2 regions of the Streptomyces sp. NPDC054883 genome follow, and region 1 is predicted to be linked to the other one. Evidence: predicted binding sites of a transcription regulator. Region 1 holds the regulator's gene; the other holds the start of a gene.
What was found. Region 1 encodes HspR, which represses chaperone genes until heat shock. Its sites were predicted from a motif close to TTGAGNNNNNNNNNCTCAA; they were not measured.
Positions count from the first base shown of each region.

Region 2: lon (endopeptidase La) is a predicted target of HspR. The motif match lies at 4,683-4,701, and genes of this name have one in related genera.

Region 1 is NZ_JBSGYT010000002.1:10,748-20,281, forward strand. It holds gene ACWGH1_RS02505 (sugar transferase) at 1-377, opposite strand, end outside; gene dnaK (molecular chaperone DnaK) at 586-2,430, shown strand; gene grpE (nucleotide exchange factor GrpE) at 2,430-3,113, shown strand; gene dnaJ (molecular chaperone DnaJ) at 3,153-4,337, shown strand; gene ACWGH1_RS02525 (heat shock protein transcriptional repressor HspR) at 4,339-4,785, shown strand; gene ACWGH1_RS02530 (helix-turn-helix transcriptional regulator) at 4,940-5,974, opposite strand; gene ACWGH1_RS02535 (Rieske (2Fe-2S) protein) at 6,320-6,601, shown strand; gene ACWGH1_RS02540 (pyridoxamine 5'-phosphate oxidase family protein) at 6,733-7,137, opposite strand; gene clpB (ATP-dependent chaperone ClpB) at 7,282-9,534, shown strand, end outside.
Region 2 is NZ_JBSGYT010000015.1:36,304-45,837, forward strand. It holds gene ACWGH1_RS14050 (nitrate- and nitrite sensing domain-containing protein) at 1-328, opposite strand, end outside; gene ACWGH1_RS14055 (hypothetical protein) at 783-1,556, shown strand; gene ACWGH1_RS14060 (MarR family winged helix-turn-helix transcriptional regulator) at 1,573-2,013, opposite strand; gene lon (endopeptidase La) at 2,261-4,660, opposite strand; gene ACWGH1_RS14070 (sulfurtransferase) at 5,054-5,905, opposite strand; gene ACWGH1_RS14075 (glycosyltransferase family 39 protein) at 5,963-7,378, opposite strand; gene ACWGH1_RS14080 (hypothetical protein) at 7,421-7,948, shown strand; gene ACWGH1_RS14085 (response regulator transcription factor) at 8,098-8,838, shown strand; gene ACWGH1_RS14090 (HAMP domain-containing sensor histidine kinase) at 8,835-9,534, shown strand, end outside.

The DNA of each region.
Region 1 (9,534 bases):
GCCTCGGGCCGCGGGCCGACCAGTGACATCTCGCCGCGCAGCACATTGAGCAGCTGCGGCATCGCGTCCAGGGCGCACCGTTCGACGAGCCCGCCCGCCCGGCCCGCGCCCTCCGTGCGCAGCCGCCAGGTCCGGAACGTGCGCCCGCCCGCCCCGGCCGCCGGCTCCCGTACGAGGACACGCGCGCCCGGCGTCCCGCGCCGCCCGGCCCCGGCCGCGTACAGCAGTGCGCCGGCCGCGAGCAGCGGGACGGCGAACGCGACGGCCAGCAGCAGCGCCCCGAGGAGGTCGAGCACCCGCTTCGCCGACAGGTCCGGCCGCGGGGGCGTCCAGGCGGGGCGCCGGATCGCGGGGAGCGTGAGGGGCGGCAGCGGCATGCAGGCACCGTGCCGTACGGCCGCGCCGGGCCCGGGTCGGCGCGCGGCGGGCGTCGCCCGCTCGGCCCCGCAGGGCAGGGCTGGAAGGCGCTGGTTGAGCGTAAGGGTGGCGTAAGAGTTGAGTCGACTCGGCTCACCTCTGTTGACGCAGGCGGAGGGTTCCTGCATCCTTGAGTCTGTTCCACTCAAGTCAGCTGGAGGAATCAAAATGGCACGTGCGGTCGGCATCGACCTGGGCACCACTAACTCCGTCGTCAGCGTTCTGGAAGGCGGCGAGCCCACCGTCATCACCAACGCCGAGGGCGCCAGGACCACGCCGTCCGTCGTCGCCTTCGCCAAGAACGGCGAGGTCCTCGTCGGCGAGGTCGCCAAGCGCCAGGCGGTCACGAACGTGGACCGTACGATCCGCTCGGTCAAGCGCCACATGGGCACTGACTGGAAGATCAACCTGGACGGCAAGGACTTCAACCCGCAGCAGATGAGCGCCTTCATCCTGCAGAAGCTGAAGCGCGACGCCGAGGCGTACCTGGGTGAGAAGGTCACGGACGCGGTCATCACCGTTCCGGCCTACTTCAACGACTCCGAGCGTCAGGCGACGAAGGAGGCCGGCGAGATCGCGGGCCTGAACGTCCTGCGCATCGTCAACGAGCCGACGGCCGCCGCCCTGGCCTACGGCCTCGACAAGGACGACCAGACCATCCTCGTCTTCGACCTCGGTGGCGGCACGTTCGACGTGTCCCTGCTGGAGATCGGCGACGGCGTCGTCGAGGTGAAGGCCACCAACGGCGACAACCACCTCGGTGGCGACGACTGGGACCAGCGCGTCGTCGACTACCTCGTGAAGCAGTTCGCCAACGGCCACGGCGTCGACCTGTCCAAGGACAAGATGGCGCTCCAGCGGCTGCGCGAGGCCGCCGAGAAGGCGAAGATCGAGCTGTCCTCCTCCACGGAGACCTCGATCAACCTGCCCTACATCACGGCTTCCGCCGAGGGCCCGCTGCACCTGGACGAGAAGCTCACCCGCGCCCAGTTCCAGCAGCTGACCGCGGACCTGCTCGACCGCTGCAAGACCCCGTTCCACAACGTCATCAAGGACGCCGGCATCCAGCTGTCCGAGATCGACCACGTGGTCCTGGTCGGCGGCTCCACCCGCATGCCGGCCGTCGCCGAGCTCGTCAAGGAGCTCACCGGCGGTCAGGACGCCAACAAGGGCGTCAACCCGGACGAGGTCGTCGCCATCGGCGCCACCCTCCAGGCCGGTGTGCTCAAGGGTGAGGTCAAGGACGTCCTGCTGCTCGACGTGACCCCGCTGTCCCTCGGCATCGAGACCAAGGGCGGCATCATGACCAAGCTGATCGAGCGCAACACGACCATCCCGACCAAGCGGTCGGAGATCTTCACGACGGCCGAGGACAACCAGCCGTCGGTGCAGATCCAGGTCTACCAGGGCGAGCGCGAGATCGCGGCGTACAACAAGAAGCTCGGCATGTTCGAGCTGACCGGTCTGCCGCCGGCCCCGCGCGGGGTCCCGCAGATCGAGGTCTCCTTCGACATCGACGCCAACGGCATCATGCACGTCACGGCCAAGGACCTCGGCACGGGCAAGGAGCAGAAGATGACCGTCACCGGCGGCTCTTCGCTCGGCAAGGACGAGGTCGACCGCATGCGCCAGGAGGCGGAGCAGTACGCGGACGAGGACCTGCGCCGCAAGGAGGCCGCGGAGACCCGCAACCAGGCCGAGCAGCTCGTGTACCAGACGGAGAAGTTCGTCAAGGACAACGAGGACAAGGTCCCTGGTGACGTCAAGACCGAGGTCGAGGCGGCCGTCGCCGAGCTGAAGGAGAAGCTCAAGGGCGAGGACACCACCGAGATCCGTACCGCCACGGAGAAGGTCGCGGCGGTCAGCCAGAAGCTCGGCCAGGCGATCTACGCCGACGCGCAGGCGGCCCAGGCCGCCGGTGGCGCGGGCGACGCCGGCCAGGCCAAGGCCGACGACGACGTGGTCGACGCCGAGATCGTGGACGACGAGAAGCCGAAGGGCGGCGCTGCCTGATGTCGGAGGAGACCCCGGGTTTCGACGAGAAGCCTGATGTCCCCACCGGCGCCGGCGCGGACGACGCGGCAGCCGAGCCGAAGGCCGCCGACTCCTCCAAGGAGGACGAGGCGGCCCGGACCGGGGACGCAGCAGCCGAGGCCCTCGGCAAGGAGACGGCCCTCGTGGCGCAGCTGGACCAGGCCCGCACCGCGCTCGGCGAGCGCACCGCGGACCTCCAGCGGCTCCAGGCGGAGTACCAGAACTACCGCCGGCGGGTGGAGCGGGACCGGATCGCCGTCAAGGAGATCGCGGTCGCGTCCCTCCTGACGGAACTGCTCCCGACCCTGGACGACATCGGCCGGGCGCGGGAGCATGGCGAGCTGGTCGGCGGCTTCAAGTCGGTGGCCGAATCGCTGGAGACCGCCGCCGCCAAGATGGGGCTGCAGCAGTTCGGCAAGGAGGGCGAGCCCTTCGACCCGACGGTCCACGAGGCCCTGATGCACTCGTACGCGCCGGACGTCACCGAGACGACCTGCGTGGCGATCCTGCAGCCGGGCTACCGGATCGGCGAGCGCACCATCCGTCCCGCCCGGGTCGCGGTGGCCGAGCCCCAGCCGGGCGCGGCTCCCGCCGCGAAGTCCGAGTCCGCGGACGGCGATACGCCGTCTGACAAGGACACGGATGCCCCGGACGAGGGCTGACGTCGAACATGTAGGTGTACGAGAGGAGGGCCACCGGGGATGAGCACGAAGGACTTCGTCGAGAAGGACTACTACAAGGTCCTCGGTGTCCCCAAGGACGCCACCGAGGCCGAGATCAAGAAGGCGTACCGGAAGCTCGCCCGCGAGTTCCACCCGGACGCCAACAAGGGTGACGCCTCGGCCGAGGAGCGCTTCAAGGAGATCTCCGAGGCGAACGACGTCCTCGGGGACGCCAAGAAGCGCAAGGAGTACGACGAGGCCCGCGCGCTGTTCGGAAACGGTGGCTTCCGCCCCGGTCCGGGCGGGGCCGGCGGCTCGTTCAACTTCGACCTCGGCGACCTCTTCGGCGGTACCCAGCCGGGCGGCGCGGGCGGCGGCTTCGGCGGCGGCCTCGGGGACGTCTTCGGCGGCCTGTTCAACCGCGGCGGCGCGGGCCCGGGTGCGGGAACCCGTACCCAGCCCCGCCGCGGCCAGGACATCGAGTCGGAGGTCACCCTCTCCTTCACGGAGGCGGTGGACGGGGCCACGGTCCCGCTCCGGATGTCCTCGCAGGCCCCCTGCAAGGCCTGTTCGGGCACCGGCGACAAGAACGGCACCCCCAGGGTGTGCCCGACCTGTGTCGGTACCGGCCAGGTGTCGCGGGGCAGCGGCGGCGGCTTCTCGCTGACCGACCCCTGCGCGGACTGCAAGGGCCGCGGCCTGATCGCCGAGACCCCCTGTGACGTCTGCAAGGGCAGTGGCCGCGCGCGCAGTTCCCGCACCATGCAGGTCCGGATCCCGGCGGGCGTCTCCGACGGCCAGCGGATCCGGCTGCGCGGCAAGGGCGCTCCGGGCGAGCGGGGCGGTCCCGCCGGCGACCTGTACGTGGTGGTCCACGTCGGCAGCCACCCCGTGTTCGGGCGCAAGGACGACAACCTGACGGTGACCGTCCCGGTGACGTTCGCGGAGGCCGCCCTCGGCGCCGAGATCAAGGTGCCGACGCTGAACGGACCTTCGGTCACGCTCAAACTGCCGCCGGGCACGCCGGGCGGCCGTACGATGCGCGCCCGGGGCAAGGGCGCGGTCCGCAAGGACGGCACCCGCGGCGACCTGCTGGTGACGGTCGAGGTGTCCGTCCCGGCGGAGCTGTCGGACAAGGCCCGCGAGGCGCTGGAGATGTACCGCGACGCGACCGGGTCCGAGGACCCGCGCGCCGCGCTGTTCGAGTCCGCGAAGGGAGCATGAGATGGACGGCCGCCGCAAGAACCCGTACCAACTGACCGATGAGACACCGGTCTATGTGATCTCGGTGGCCGCCCAGCTCTCGGGCCTGCACCCGCAGACCCTGCGCCAGTACGACCGTCTCGGGCTGGTCTCACCGGGCCGGACGGCCGGGCGCGGACGGCGGTATTCGGCCAGGGACATCGAGCTGCTCCGTACGGTGCAGGCGCTGTCCCAGGACGAGGGCATCAACCTCGCGGGGATCAAGCGGATCATCGAGCTGGAGAACCAGGTCGCGGCCCTGCAGCAGCGCGTGGCCGAACTGTCCACAGCTGTGGACGGCGCGGCCGCCGCCCTCCAGGCGAGGGAAGCGCAGGTGCACGCCTCGTACCGGCGCGACCTGGTCCCGTACCAGCCGCCGCAGGCAGGCAGTGCGCTGGTCGTGTGGCGCCCCAAGCGCCCGCAGGGCTGACCGGGGCGAAGAGGCCCGTCGGCCCGCTCCGCAGGACATGTGGACCCCGCCCGGGGAACCGGGCGGGGTCCCCCGTTTTCCGGGCGCCAGAGGGGCCCCGGGCGTCACGCCCGCCCCGGGCGTCAGACGGGCCCGCGTCAGACCGGCCCAGGCGTCAGACGTGCCCAGGCGGCAGCGGCGGGGCGGCGCTGTGCAGGATCCCCGACTGCGCGATGAGGAAGCCGAGCTGGGCGCGGCTGCCGCTGCCCAGGGCGGTCGCCAGCTTCGCGATGTGCGCGCGGCAGGTGCGTACGTTCATCCCCAGCCGGCGCGCGATCGCCTCGTCCACGTGCCCCTCGATGAGGAGTTGGGCGATGGAGCGCTGTACGCCGGAGATACCATCCGGCGTGTGCGTGTACGTCACCTCGTCGCCCAGCGGCACGGCCCGGCGCCACAGTTGCTCGAAGACCTTGATGAGGTAGTCGACCAGCCCCGGGTGCCGCAGTTCCAGCGCCACCCGGCGGTCGTCGCTCGCGGGGATGAACGCCACCGTACGGTCGAAGATCATGAGGCGCTCGATGAGCTCCTCCAGCGTGCGGATCTCCACCTTTCCCGTGGAGATGCGGTCCACGTAGGCGAGCGTGCCCTGGCTGTGCCGCACGGTGTGCTGGTAGAGCGTACGGATGCTCACCCCGCGGTCGATCAGCGGCGCGGCGCGCTCCAGGGCCTCGCTGAGGATGAACGTGGGCCGGGCGCCGCCCGGCTGGACGGTCAGGGCCTCGGTGTGGCACTCGGCGGTGGCCAGGTCGAGCGCGGCGTTGATCTGGTCGATTCCCTCCAGCACCGTGATGGCGTGGGTGTTGGCGGGACTCTGGGCGCTGATGGCGAGGAACGGCTCGAATGCATCGGTGAGATCTACAGCGGTGCGTCTGCGGTCCTGGATCTCACGTTCGATGGGGTGGAGCCGTTGGGCGAGTGCGACGGAGGGGGGAACCGCGCGGAGTTGGTTCGCGTCATCCGGATCGGGTCGTAGCAGAGCGAATTCGAGCAGGCAGGGGGCGTTCCTGACCTCACCGCGGGCGACGCGGCCGGTGCTCAGCGCGGCCGCGTAAAGCCGTGCTCCCTCCGCGCACATCGCCGTGACGGGGTGGGGATGTGTCGGGTTTGTCTCACTTCTTGTCAAATCTCCACCCCCCAGGGTCCTGAACATGTAAGAACATGATGCATCGTCCCTGTGGCACTGACGTGCCTGAATAAGCCATCGTCTGTCACTGCGGGGGAGAGGATTCCATCAAGTGAGGACGAAGCCGACCATGTATAAGAGAATGCTTCGCTCGGCGCTTGCCGTTGTTTTCTCCGCCGTTGCGGTCTTCGGGGCAGTCGTCGCCGTCAACGGGGGCGCGGGAAGCGTTCAGGCCAGTGCTGCCGGTACGCCCGTCGAGTCGGCAGGCAAGCACGATCTCGGCTGGAACACGGCTCCCCTAGACCTCGGCTGGGACACTGCCCCTGCGCAGGTCTCCCAGTGACCCCCGACGACCGGGACTTCCGACGCGAGATGGCTTCGGCGTACCGGTCCGGATGGCAGTTCATCGACCTCGCCACGGCGATCCCCCACGCCGGCGATTCGTTGATGGTCACCTTGTTCGGCCAGCCGATCGTCGTAGTACGAGAAGAGGACGAAGACGTCCGGGCCTACCGCTGTCTGCGCCGCCCCCGGGGCGCACCGCAGCCCGTCCGCTGTGAGGTGCGGTACGGAATGGTCTTCGTCAACCTCGACCAGCGGGACCACCAGCTGTTCGAGCCCGATATCACCGCCGCCACCCCCCGAAGTGCCTGAAGCGATTCCCCCTCGTTGCACATCGCTCAGGCGCTACCCCCACACAACGGCGCCATCGTGGACCTGACCACGGTGGCGCCGTTGTGATGTCCGCGGGCGGCCGCGGATCCCTCTGAGGCCCGCCGTGCGCCTCAGGCGCGGCCCATCGCGCGGTCCAGGGCGATCTCCAGGACGACCCGGTCCGGGTTCGGCGAGGGCGTGCGCCCGTACCGCCGCGCGTAGCGCTCAACCGCGTCGGCCACCGAAGCCTCGTCCGTGCGGACCGTGGCGCGCCCCTCCAGGGTGGCCCAGCGCCGGCCCTCCATCTGGCACACCGCCACCCTCGCGACGCCGTCCGGCGCCGCCAGGACGTTGCGGACCTTCTTGCTGTGCTTGTTGCTGATCACGCGGGCCAGTCCGGCCGCGGGGTCGTACGTCACGCCCACCGGCACCACGTGCGGGCTGCCGTCCGGGCGGTGGGTGGTGAGGGTGCAGACGTGCCGCTCCTGCCAGAAGGCGAGGTATTCGGGCGTCGGGTGGAGTACGTCGTGGGCCATGGGGCGAAGCGTACGTCCGGGGCCGGTCGAGCCTTGAAATGCGCCTTGAGTGGAATAGACTCAACTTTGTGCACGCTGTATCTGTCACATCGGGTGTCATGCCGTACGTGACGACCTGAACCTGCCACGGAGAGGAGAGCGGCGGTGGAAGCCGAGCTGACGAACAAGAGCCGGGACGCCCTGAACGCGGCCACCAGCAGGGCCGTGAAGGACGGCCACCCGGACCTGACCCCCGCGCATCTGCTGCTGGCCCTGCTCACCGGCGAGGAGAACGAGAACCTCGTCGACCTGCTCGCCGCGACCGAGGCGGACCAGGCCGCCGTGCGCACGGGCGCCGAGCGGCTGCTGGCCGCCCTGCCCAGCGTCACCGGGTCCACGGTGGCGCCGCCGCAGCCCACGCGCGAGCTGCTCGCCGTGCTCGCCGAGGCCGACGACCAGGCGGGCAGGCTCGGCGACGAGTACCTCTCCACCGAACACCTGCTCATCGCCCTCGCCGCCAAGGGCGGCGCGGCCGGCGAGGTCCTTACCGCCCAGGGGGCGACGGCGCGGAAGCTGCTGGACGCCTTCGAGAACTCACGAGGAGGGCGGCGGGTGACCACTCCCGACCCCGAGGGCCAGTACAAGGCCCTGGAGAAGTTCGGCACCGACTTCACGGCGGCGGCCCGCGAGGGCAAGCTCGACCCCGTCATCGGCCGCGACCAGGAGATCCGGCGCGTCGTGCAGGTGCTCTCCCGCCGTACGAAGAACAACCCGGTCCTCATCGGCGAACCCGGCGTCGGCAAGACGGCCGTGGTCGAGGGCCTGGCGCAGCGCATCGTCAAGGGCGACGTCCCCGAGTCCCTGAAGAACAAGCGGCTCGTCGCCCTCGACCTCGGCGCGATGGTCGCCGGCGCGAAGTACCGCGGCGAGTTCGAGGAACGGCTCAAGACCGTCCTCGCCGAGATCAAGTCCAGCGACGGCCAGATCATCACGTTCATCGACGAGCTGCACACGGTCGTCGGCGCGGGCGCCGGCGGCGATTCGGCCATGGACGCGGGCAACATGCTCAAGCCCATGCTCGCCCGGGGCGAACTGCGCATGGTCGGCGCGACCACGCTCGACGAGTACCGGGAGCGGATCGAGAAGGACCCGGCGCTGGAGCGCCGCTTCCAGCAGGTGCTGGTGGCGGAACCGACGGTCGAGGACACCATCGCGATCCTGCGCGGCCTCAAGGGCCGCTACGAGGCCCACCACAAGGTCGTCATCAACGACAGCGCGCTCGTCGCCGCGGCCACCCTCTCGGACCGCTACATCACCTCCCGGTTCCTCCCGGACAAAGCCATCGACCTGGTGGACGAGGCCGCGTCCCGGCTCCGGATGGAGATCGACTCCTCCCCCGTCGAGATCGACGAGCTCCAGCGCTCCGTCGACCGGCTGCGCATGGAGGAGCTGGCGCTGAAGAACGAGTCCGATCCGGCCTCCGTCGAGCGCCTGGAGAAGATCCGCAAGGACCTGGCGGACAAGGAGGAGGAGCTGCGCGGCCTGACCGCGCGCTGGGAGAAGGAGAAGCAGTCCCTCAACCGGGTCGGTGAGCTCAAGGAGCGCCTGGACGACCTGCGGGGGCAGGCCGAGCGCGCCCAGCGCGACGGCGACTTCGACGCGGCGTCCAAGCTGCTCTACGGGGAGATCCCGGCCCTGGAGCGCGAGCTGGCCGAGGCCACCGAAGCCGAGGCCGAGGCCTCGCAGGCCGGCCCGGCCAAGGACGCCATGGTTAAGGACGAGGTCGGCCCGGACGACATCGCGGACGTGGTCGGCGCCTGGACGGGCATCCCCTCGGGCCGCCTCCTCGAAGGCGAGACGCAGAAGCTGCTGCGCATGGAAGCCGAGCTGGGCCGCCGGCTGATCGGCCAGGAGGAGGCCGTACGGGCCGTTTCCGACGCGGTGCGCCGCACCCGGGCGGGCATCGCGGACCCGGACCGGCCCACGGGCTCGTTCCTCTTCCTGGGCCCGACGGGCGTCGGCAAGACCGAGCTGGCCAAGGCCCTCGCGGACTTCCTCTTCGACGACGAGCGGGCCATGGTCCGCATCGACATGTCGGAGTACGGCGAGAAGCACTCGGTGGCCCGGCTGGTCGGCGCGCCACCCGGCTACGTCGGCTACGAGGAGGGCGGCCAGCTCACCGAGGCCGTGCGCCGGCGCCCCTACTCGGTCGTCCTGCTGGACGAGGTGGAGAAGGCCCACCCCGAGGTCTTCGACATCCTGCTCCAGGTCCTGGACGACGGCCGTCTCACGGACGGCCAGGGCCGCACGGTGGACTTCCGCAACACCATCCTGATCCTGACCTCGAACCTGGGGTCCCAGTTCCTGATGGACCAGCTGGCCTCGCCGGAGGACAAGAAGGCCAAGGTCCTCGACCTC
Region 2 (9,534 bases), on a different contig from region 1:
GCACGGGCCGGATCCGGCCGAGGACGCCCGCGAGTTGCCCGTCCGCGTCGGCCTGGACCTCCGACAGCTGCCGGTCGGTGCCCGCGACGCGCTCCTGCACGGGGGCCTTGGCGCCGCCGGGGCGCCCCTTGGCGGCGTACTCGACGACGGCGTCCCGCTCGTCGCCGAGGAGGTGCGCCAGGGTGAGGCTCGCCTGCGCCTGCTCGGCGAGGGTGACCAGTCGCTGGGAGTCGTTCAGTTCTCTGGTTGCGGAGACGACGGCGGGAGCGCCTGCCGCGAGGACGGTGAGGCCCGCGACGGCGACGCCGACCACCAGCCTGCTGCGCACGCGGACGCGACGTCCTGCGATGGCGGGTCCGTCTGCGCTGGCGGTGCCGTTCTTCCGAGACCGCTTCTTCTGCACCGGTGCTCGCAATCCTGTACGTGTGCTCGTGCTCGTCTACTCGTGTGGCCGAGGTAACGGCCGGTCAACAAGTAAACGCCCCCTGCCCCCTCGTACCGCCTCAGACCTTCGCAGTGCGATGGGAACAGGGCCGCACATCGCCCACCCCGCCACTCGAAGGAGTGAACATCACGGAGGAGTGGCCGACCAACTCGGGCAGCGTGTGCCAGGTGCCCTCCGTGGACGGGCGGTTGAAACTTCGCGGGGCGCTTTGGCAAGATGCCCCACCCTCGTGACCCCGGGGGCCGCGCGCGGGGCCGTCCCAACCCTCCTGGTTTGGTACGGACCTTCGCCGACACGGGGTTCGGGCCGCGGCCGCGGCGCGGGGCAGAATGTCCGCATGCGCATCGACTTGGCCTCGGTGGCCGGCAGCCCGGAACGCCCCAACGAGGACTGGGTCTCGGCCGCGATACCCGCCTTGGGCGGCGGAGTTGTGGTGGTTCTCGACGGAGTCACGCCGCCGCGCGGCGACGACGGGTGCGTGCACGGGGTGCCGTGGTTCGCGGCCCGGCTCGGCGGCCGGTTGACCGAACTGTCGGGCTCGCGAAGGGACATGCCACTGGAGCGGATCCTCGCGGAGGCCATCGAGGCGACCGCCGGAGCCCACGGCGGTGGCTGTGACCTTTCTCACGTGCGCACCCCGCAGGCGACGGTGGTGATGGTCCGCTGGGACGAGACCCACGTGGAGCACCTGGTGCTGTCGGATTCCGTCCTGCTCCTCCAGGCGCCCGGGGGCGGGATCACGGCCGTACTGGACGACCGGCTGGACCGGGTCCCGCGGGCGGCGCTGCGCTCGGTGGCCACGGCGGACGCGCTGCGCAACGCGGACGGCGGTTTCTTCACGGCGGCCGCGGACCCGGCGGTCGCGGCCCGGGCGGTGACCGGGCGTACGCCGAGGGCGCAGGTCCGGGCGGTGGCCGCGCTCACGGACGGGGCCAGCCGGTGGACGGACACCTTCCGGGAAGGCGACTGGGCGGCCTGCATGGCGGTACTGCGGAAGGAAGGCGCCGAGGGCCTGATCGGCCGGGTCCGGGCGGTCGAGTCCGACCCGGCCCGCCCGTCGGCCCGCCACAAGCGCCACGACGACGCGTCGGCGGTGTACGCGGAGCTCTGAACGCGGGCGGGGAGCGCTACTCGGCGCCCTGGTTCAGCTGGTGGAGCAGCCGGGCCAGTTCGGCGACCTCGCCCCGGTCCCAGTCGGCCAGCTTGCGCATGTACTGCTCGCGCCGGGCGCCCCGGACCCGCAGGAACCGGGCCCGGCCCTCCTCGGTGAGCCCGACGAGGAAGGCCCGGCCGTCGGCGGGGTCCGGCTCCCGGGCGACCAGGCCGAGCAGCTCCAGGGCGCGCAGCTGGCGGCTCATGGTGGCCTTGCCGACGCCGAAGTAGCCGGCGAGTTCGGTGGCCCGCTGCCGCCCGGCGGCCTCCAGCCGGACGAGCAGCCCGTACGCGGCCGGCTCCAGCTCGGGGTGGAGAGCCCGGGCCATCTCCCCGGAGGAGGCGCGGGCGCGCCGGAGGAAGACGGAGAGCTCCCGCTCCAGGGCAAGGAACTCCTGGTCTTCTCTCCCGTGCACGTCCGGCTCCCATCGGTGGTGTTCTCACGCTGCGTACACCCAGTATTTCGCAGCGCGCCCACACTTCCAGCCCCATGGGCGTTCGAGCCGCGGCTCGGCCGATTCGGCCTCGCCGGCCTTGGAGGCGCGGGCCCGCCACCTCAGCCCCGCCGGCGATTGGGGCGCGAGCCCGGGCGGAGCCCGGTGCCCGGCGGAGCCGGCTTCACCAGGCCCCGCCGGGCATGACTCGTCCACCGCCGGCCAGGCGCTACGCGGCAGCCGTTACGGCGGTCACCTCCGCCTCCGCGAGGGCCAGCTCCAAGACCTGCCGCACATCGGTCACCGGGTGCACCTCCAAGCCCTCCAGCACCTCCGCCGGCACGTCGTCGAGGTCCGCTTCGTTCCGCTTCGGGATGATCACCGTCGTCAGCCCCGCCCGGTGCGCGGCGAGCAGCTTCTGCTTGACCCCGCCGATCGGCAGCACCCGCCCGGTCAGCGAGACCTCACCGGTCATGGCCACGTCCGTCCGCACCTGCCGCCCCGACAGCAGCGAGGCCAGCGCGGTCGTCATCGTGATGCCCGCGCTCGGGCCGTCCTTCGGCACCGCTCCGGCCGGGAAGTGGATGTGCACGCCCCGGTCCTTGAGGTCGGCGACCGGAAGCTCCAGCTCCGCGCCGTGCGAGCGCAGGAAGCTGAGCGCGATCTGCGCCGACTCCTTCATCACGTCGCCCAGCTGCCCGGTCAGGGTCAGCCCGGCCGCCCCGGTCTCCGGATCGGCCAGCGAGGCCTCCACGAACAGCACGTCGCCGCCCGCTCCCGTCACGGCGAGGCCGGTGGCCACGCCCGGTACGGCGGTGCGCCGCTCGGCCGGGTCCTGCGCGGACTCCGGGACGTGGTGCGGCCGCCCGATGAGCGCCCGCAGGTCCTCGGCTCCGATGGTGAAGGGCAGGTCCCGCTCGCCCAGCTCGTGCTGCGAGGCGACCTTGCGCAGCAGCCGCGCCAGGGACCGCTCCAGGGTGCGCACGCCCGCCTCCCGGGTGTACTCCCCCGCCAGCTTGCGCAGCGCCCCCTCCTCCAGGACCACCTCGTCGGCGGCGAGGCCGGCCCGCTCCAGCTGGCGCGGCAGCAGGTGGTCACGGGCGATGACGATCTTCTCGTCCTCGGTGTAGCCGTCGAGCCGGACGAGCTCCATGCGGTCGGCGAGCGCCTCGGGGATTGCTTCGAGGACGTTCGCGGTGGCCAGGAACACCACGTCGCTCAGGTCCAGCTCCACCTCCAGGTAGTGGTCCCGGAAGGTGTGGTTCTGCGCCGGGTCCAGCACCTCCAGCAGGGCGGCGGCCGGGTCCCCGCGGAAGTCGGAGCCGACCTTGTCGATCTCGTCCAGGAGCACGACCGGGTTCATGGACCCGGCCTCCTTGATGGCCCGTACGATCCGGCCGGGCAGCGCACCGACGTACGTGCGCCGGTGGCCGCGGATCTCGGCCTCGTCCCGTACGCCGCCCAGCGCGACCCGGACGAACTTGCGGCCCATGGCGTGCGCGACCGATTCCCCGAGTGAGGTCTTTCCGACGCCGGGCGGTCCGACCAGGGCCAGTACGGCGCCGCCGCGGCGGCCGCCGATGACGCCCATGCCGCGCTCGGAGCGCCGCTTGCGCACGGCGAGGTACTCGGTGATCCGGTCCTTCACGTCGCTGAGCCCGGCGTGTTCGGCGTCGAGCACCGCGCGGGCGCCGCGGATGTCGTACTCGTCCTCGGTGCGCTCGTTCCAGGGCAGTTCCAGCACGGTGTCGAGCCAGGTGCGGATCCAGGAGCCCTCGGGCGACTGGTCGCTGGAGCGCTCCAGCTTCTCGACTTCCTTGAGCGCGGCCTCCCGTACCTTCTCGGGCAGGTCCGCGGCCTCGACCCGGGCCCGGTAGTCGTCGGACTCCTCGCCTTCCTTCTCGCCGTTCAGTTCGCGCAGTTCCTTGCGGACGGCTTCCAGCTGGCGGCGGAGCAGGAACTCGCGCTGCTGCTTGTCGACGCCGTCCTGGACGTCCTTGGCGATGGATTCGGCGACGTCCTGTTCGGCGAGGTGCTCACTGAGTGCCTTGACGGCGAGCTTGAGCCGGGCGACGGGGTCGGCCGTCTCCAGCAGCTCGACCTTCTGGGCCACCGTCAGGAACGGCGAGTACCCGGAGTTGTCGGCGAGCGCCGAGACCCCTTCGATCTGCTGGACCCGGTCCACGACCTGCCAGGCCCCGCGCTTCTTGAGCCAGCTGGTGGCGAGGGCCTTGTACTCCTTGACGAGTTCGGCGACGGCCCCGGGCAGCGGGTCGGGCACCTGCTCGTCGACGGTCTCCCCCTCCACCCACAGCGCGGCCCCGGGGCCGGTGGTCCCGGCACCGATGCGGACGCGGCCGCGGCCGCGGATCAGCGCCCCGGGGTCGCCGTCGGAGAGCCGTCCCACCTGCTCGACGGTCCCGAGCACCCCGGTCCCGGCGTACTTCCCGTCGAGCCGCGGTACGAGCAGCACCCGCGGCTTCCCGCTGCCCGCGGCGGCCTGGGCGGCCTCCACGGCTCCGCGCACCTCGGCGTCGGACAGGTCTAGCGGTACCACCATTCCGGGCAGCACGACCTCGTCAACGAGCGGCAGCACGGGCAGGGTGAGCGTTACGGACGTCGAAGCCATGATCTTCCCTCCGGCAGTGAAGTTGAGCTATGCGGACTCAATGTCCCGGAGCCCCCCGATGTTCCCCAACCTGAGTTCGCCCGGGGCGAACACGCTCGGGGCCGACCGTTGCGGTGGACGGTGCCGCCCGGGCCGCTGCCCGGGTGACCTCGACGGAGCCGTGCCGCCCGTCCGCCACCTCGACGCAGTGGACGGTCCCGGTCACGTCGGCGCCGTCGCTCGCCGTCTTCTGCCCGCCGGCGAGCCGGCCGGGCGAGCAGCCGGTGAGGAGCCGTCCCGCCGGGACGCGAGGGCGGCCAGGGCGATGAGGACGCGACGGCGGGAGCTCACGTGCGGAACCCTGTCGACCCCGGACCCCGACGCGGTGGGGTCGCCATCCCGGCCGGCCGGGGGTTAACCCGCCGTCACCACCGGGCGGTCCTGGCTCCGGCCGGGCAGGCCCCATTCGCTCCACGAGCCGTCGTACACGGCGCTCTCCCGGTAGCCGGCCAGCTCGGCGCCCAGTGCGAGGACGCAGGCCGTCACCCCGGAGCCGCAGCTGAAGTAGAGCCGCTCGCGGTCCCCCGCCACCGCCCGGAACGCCTCCCGCAGCTCCCCCGGCGGCCGCATCAGGCCGTCCGAGGTCTTGAGTTCCGCGAAGGGCAGGCTGGCCGCGCCCGGCATGTGTCCGCCGCGCAGCCCCGGCCGCGGTTCCGGGGCGGTGCCCGCGAACCGCTCCCTGGTGCGGGCGTCGAGCACGGCGGCGGCGGGATCCGCCAGGGCCGCGGCCACCGCGACGGCGTCCACGAGCAGCCCGGGGCGCGGCCGGGCGGTGAAGGTGCCGCGCGGGCCCCCGTACGCCGGGGCGGTGTCCTCCAGCGGAAGACCGGCGGCGGTCCAGGCGGGGAGCCCGCCGTCCAGCACGGCGGCCCGGTCGAAGCCCATCGCGCGCAGCATCCACCAGGCCCGGGCGCTGGAGTAGATCCCGGCGCCGTCGTAGACGACCACCGTGTCGCGGTCGCCCAGTCCGAGGCCGCGCACCGCCTCCTCGAAGTCCGCGGCCGCGGGCATGGTGTGCGGGACGGTGGCCCCGTGATCGGACAGCGCCCCGTCGAGGTCGAAGGGGCGGGCCCCCGGGATCCGCCGGTCCGCGCCGCGCAGTGCGCCGACGGAGGCGTCGAAGACCACCAGGCCGGGCTCGGCGAGGCGGTCGGCGAGCTGCTCGGCCCCGATCAGGGGGCCGAAGGGGCGTTCGCTGTCGTTCATACGGGTCCTCCGGCAGGGTCGACCGGCCCATCCAACCACCGCGCCCCGGCGCCGCCTTCAGCCGCAGTCGGCCGCCGCCCGGCCGTACACCGCGATCCGCGCGCCGCGTACGTCCGTCACCGAGCACAGCCGGAACCCGGCTGCGAGCGCCTCCCGCTTCGCGGCCTCGGCCGGGTACGGGTCCAGCGGTTGCCCCGGCGGGTCGAGCAGCGCCAGCACCCGCGGTGTCCCGGCCAGCCGCGCCCGTATCTCCCCGGCGGGCAGCTCGGTCCCCCACAGGCTGTGCGAGGCCACCGGGGTCCGGGCCAGGGCGAGGTCGTGCAGGGGCGCGTACGTCGCCGGTGAGGACAGCAGCCACTCGCGCCGCCGCGCCGGCATGAAGAGCACGGCGTCCCCGGGCCGGGCCCGCTCCCGGACGGCGGCGGCCACCGCCAGTACGTCGTCCTTGCGGCTGTCGGAGGTCCGCAGCCACCCCGACCACCACGCCCACGGCACCAGCAGCGCCCCGGCCAGCGCCCACGGCCACACCGCGCGCGCCCGCACGCCCTCGGCCCGGGCGAGCCGCAGCCCGATCAGCAGCGCGAGCCCGGCCAGCGAGTAGAGCACGTACCGGTCGACGTACCAGGGGTGCACCAGGGACACGGCGAGCAGCAGCCCCGGCGGCAGCAGCGCGAGCGGTACGGCGACCCGCAGGGCGTGCGGCGCGTCGCGCAGGCCCCGCGCGAGCAGCAGCACCGCGAGCGCGAGCGCACCGTAGGCCGTCCAGTCCTGCCAGCCCGGCCGCCCGAGCCAGCCGAGCTGCTGCTGCGCCTGCCGGGCGCTGACGAGGGCCAGCGGCGCCAGCGCGGCGGCGACGGCCGCGGCGCTCCACCGCCAGCCGCGCGAGCGCCAGGCGGCGCAGCCGTGCGCGAGCAGGGCCAGTACCGCGAACTCGTGCAGCCAGCAGCCGGCCAGCAGCACCATCGCGTACGCCGCCCACCGCTCGGCCAGCATCAGGTGGGTGGCCCAGACCACGGCGCAGGCGACGAGGGCGTACGAGCGTCCCTCCTGGGCGTACATCTGCACCGGCGGCAGCGCGGCGTAGGCGCTCCCGGCGATCACCGCGGCCCGGGACCCGGCCAGCCGGTGCGCCACCGCGGCCACTCCGGCCGCGGCCAGCGCGGTGGCGGCGACGGAGGGCAGGCGCAGCGCCCACAGGCCGCCCTCCCACAGGGCGTAGACCCCGTGCAGCAGCAGGTAGTACAGCCCGTGGACGGCGTCGACCCGCCCGAGGAGCGCCGCGAGGGCGGCGAGCGGGCGGTGCGCCACCTGGACGGTGACGGATTCGTCGCGCCACATGCTGCCGGCGCCGGGGCCGCGTTCCAGGCCCCAGAGGCCGAGGACGACGGCGAGGAGCGGCGGCAGCCCGCGCCACAGGGCTGTGCGGCTGATGTCGGCCTCCGGGTGCTTCCGTGCGAGTGGTGCGGACTCCATACTCGGGGTTCGGGTCGGCCCCCGTTCCAGCGGAGGTGGGTTGTGCGAGCGTTCCGGGTGATGGCGGCGGTACTGCTGGGCGCGGTGGTCCTGAGCGGATGCGGTCTGGCCCGGCCGGACCACGCGCTGGTCACCTTCACCGCGGAGGCGACGCCCGGCGGGAGTCTGCCCGCGCCGCAGGACCCGTCGGCGCGCGCGCCCGAGCCGGGGGCGCCCTCCCCGCCGCCCGCCGCCGCCGAGGGGCTGGTCACGGTCACCCGCAGCGGCGGCTTCGCCGGCCGGACGCACACCCTGGCCGTCACGTCCGACGGCGCGTGGACCCGCCGGGGCGCGCACGCCGAACCGGAGGGCGCCGGCCGGCTCTCGCCGGCCCAGCTCGGCAGGCTGCGCTCGGCGGTCGAGGCGGCGGACTTCGCGCACCTGCCCCGGGCCGCCAAGAGCGGCGGGACGGTCTTCGACGGGTTCACGTACACCTTCGTGCGCGGCCCGCTCAAGGTGGTCACCAACGACGGTTCGGTCCCAGCGGAGTTGACGAAGGTGCTGGACGCGCTGCCGCCGTTCGAGGGCTAGCGGATCACGGCCGGGCCCGGCCGTGATCCGCCCGACACCCCGCGAGCCGGTTCCGGACGCCCGCGGCGGTCCGTCGGAACCCCACATGGCCGCGGGCCGGTGCCTCCTCTACGCTGCACCCCATCACGCGGGATCTTCAGGGGCGGGACATGGAACAGACACACACCACCCACGGCGGCGCCGCGGCCACTCCAGGTGCCCAGCGGCGCGTGCTCGTGGTCGAGGACGACCGCACCATCGCCGACGCCATCTCGGCTCGGCTGCGCGCCGAGGGGTTCCAGGTGCAGACGGCGTACGACGGTCCGGCCGCGGTCACCACGGCCGAGAGCTGGCTGCCCGAGCTGCTGGTGCTGGACGTCATGCTGCCCGGCTTCGACGGGCTGGAGGTCTGCCGCCGCGTCCAGGCGCAGCGGCCGGTGCCGGTGCTGATGCTGACCGCACGGGACGACGAGACCGACATGCTGGTGGGGCTCGGGGTCGGCGCCGACGACTACATGACGAAGCCCTTCTCGATGCGGGAGCTGGCCGCACGGGTGCACGTCCTGCTGCGCCGGGTGGAGCGGGCCACGCAGGCGGCGACCGCCCCGCGCGGGGCGACGCTGCGCCTGGGTGACCTGGAGATCGACCACGCGCAGCGCCGGGTGCGGGTGCAGGCGGAGGACGTGCACCTGACGCCGACCGAGTTCGACCTGCTGGTGTGCCTGGCCGGGACGCCGCGCGCGGTGCTCTCGCGGGAGCAGCTGCTGGCCGAGGTGTGGGACTGGGCGGACGCGTCGGGGACCCGTACGGTCGACAGCCACATCAAGGCGCTGCGCCGGAAGATCGGCGCCGAGCGGATCCGTACGGTCCACGGCGTCGGGTACGCCCTGGAGACCCCGGCCCAGCCGTGAGCGGCGCCCGCCCCGGCCGGGGGCGCGGCGCGGGCCGTACCGGCGGCGCCGGTGAGCGGGCCGCCGGCCTGCGCCCGTTCTCGCCGTTCTCGATCAAGACGAAGCTGGGCTCGCTCGTCGTGGTGTCCGTGTTCATCACGACGGGGCTGCTGATGGTGGCCCTGCGCACCGATACGGAGCTGCGGTTCATCACCGTGTTCTCGGTGATCGCCTCGATGCTGATCACCCAGTTCGTGGCGCACAGCCTGACGGCGCCGCTGGACGACATGACGACGGTGGCCGGGGCGATCTCCCGGGGCGACTACACGCGCCGGGTGCGCGGGGCCGGGCGCCGCGACGAGCTGGGCGACCTGGCCTCGACGATCAACTTGATGGCGGACGACCTGGAGGCGGTGGACCGGCACCGCAAGGAGCTCGTCGCCAACGTCTCGCACGAGCTGCGCACGCCGATCGCGGCGCTGCGCGCGGTGCTGGAGAACGTGGTGGACGGGGTCTCGCAGGCCGATCCGGAGACCATGCGGACCGCGCTCAAGCAGACTGAGCGGCTCGGCCGGCTCGTGGAGACCCTGCTGGACCTGTCCCGGGTGGACAACGGGGTGGTGCCGCTGCGGGCGCGCCGGTTCGAGGTGTGGCCGTACCTGTCGGGGGTGCTCAAGGAGTCGGGGCTGGCGGCGGCGGGGCGGCCGGGGCTGGCCA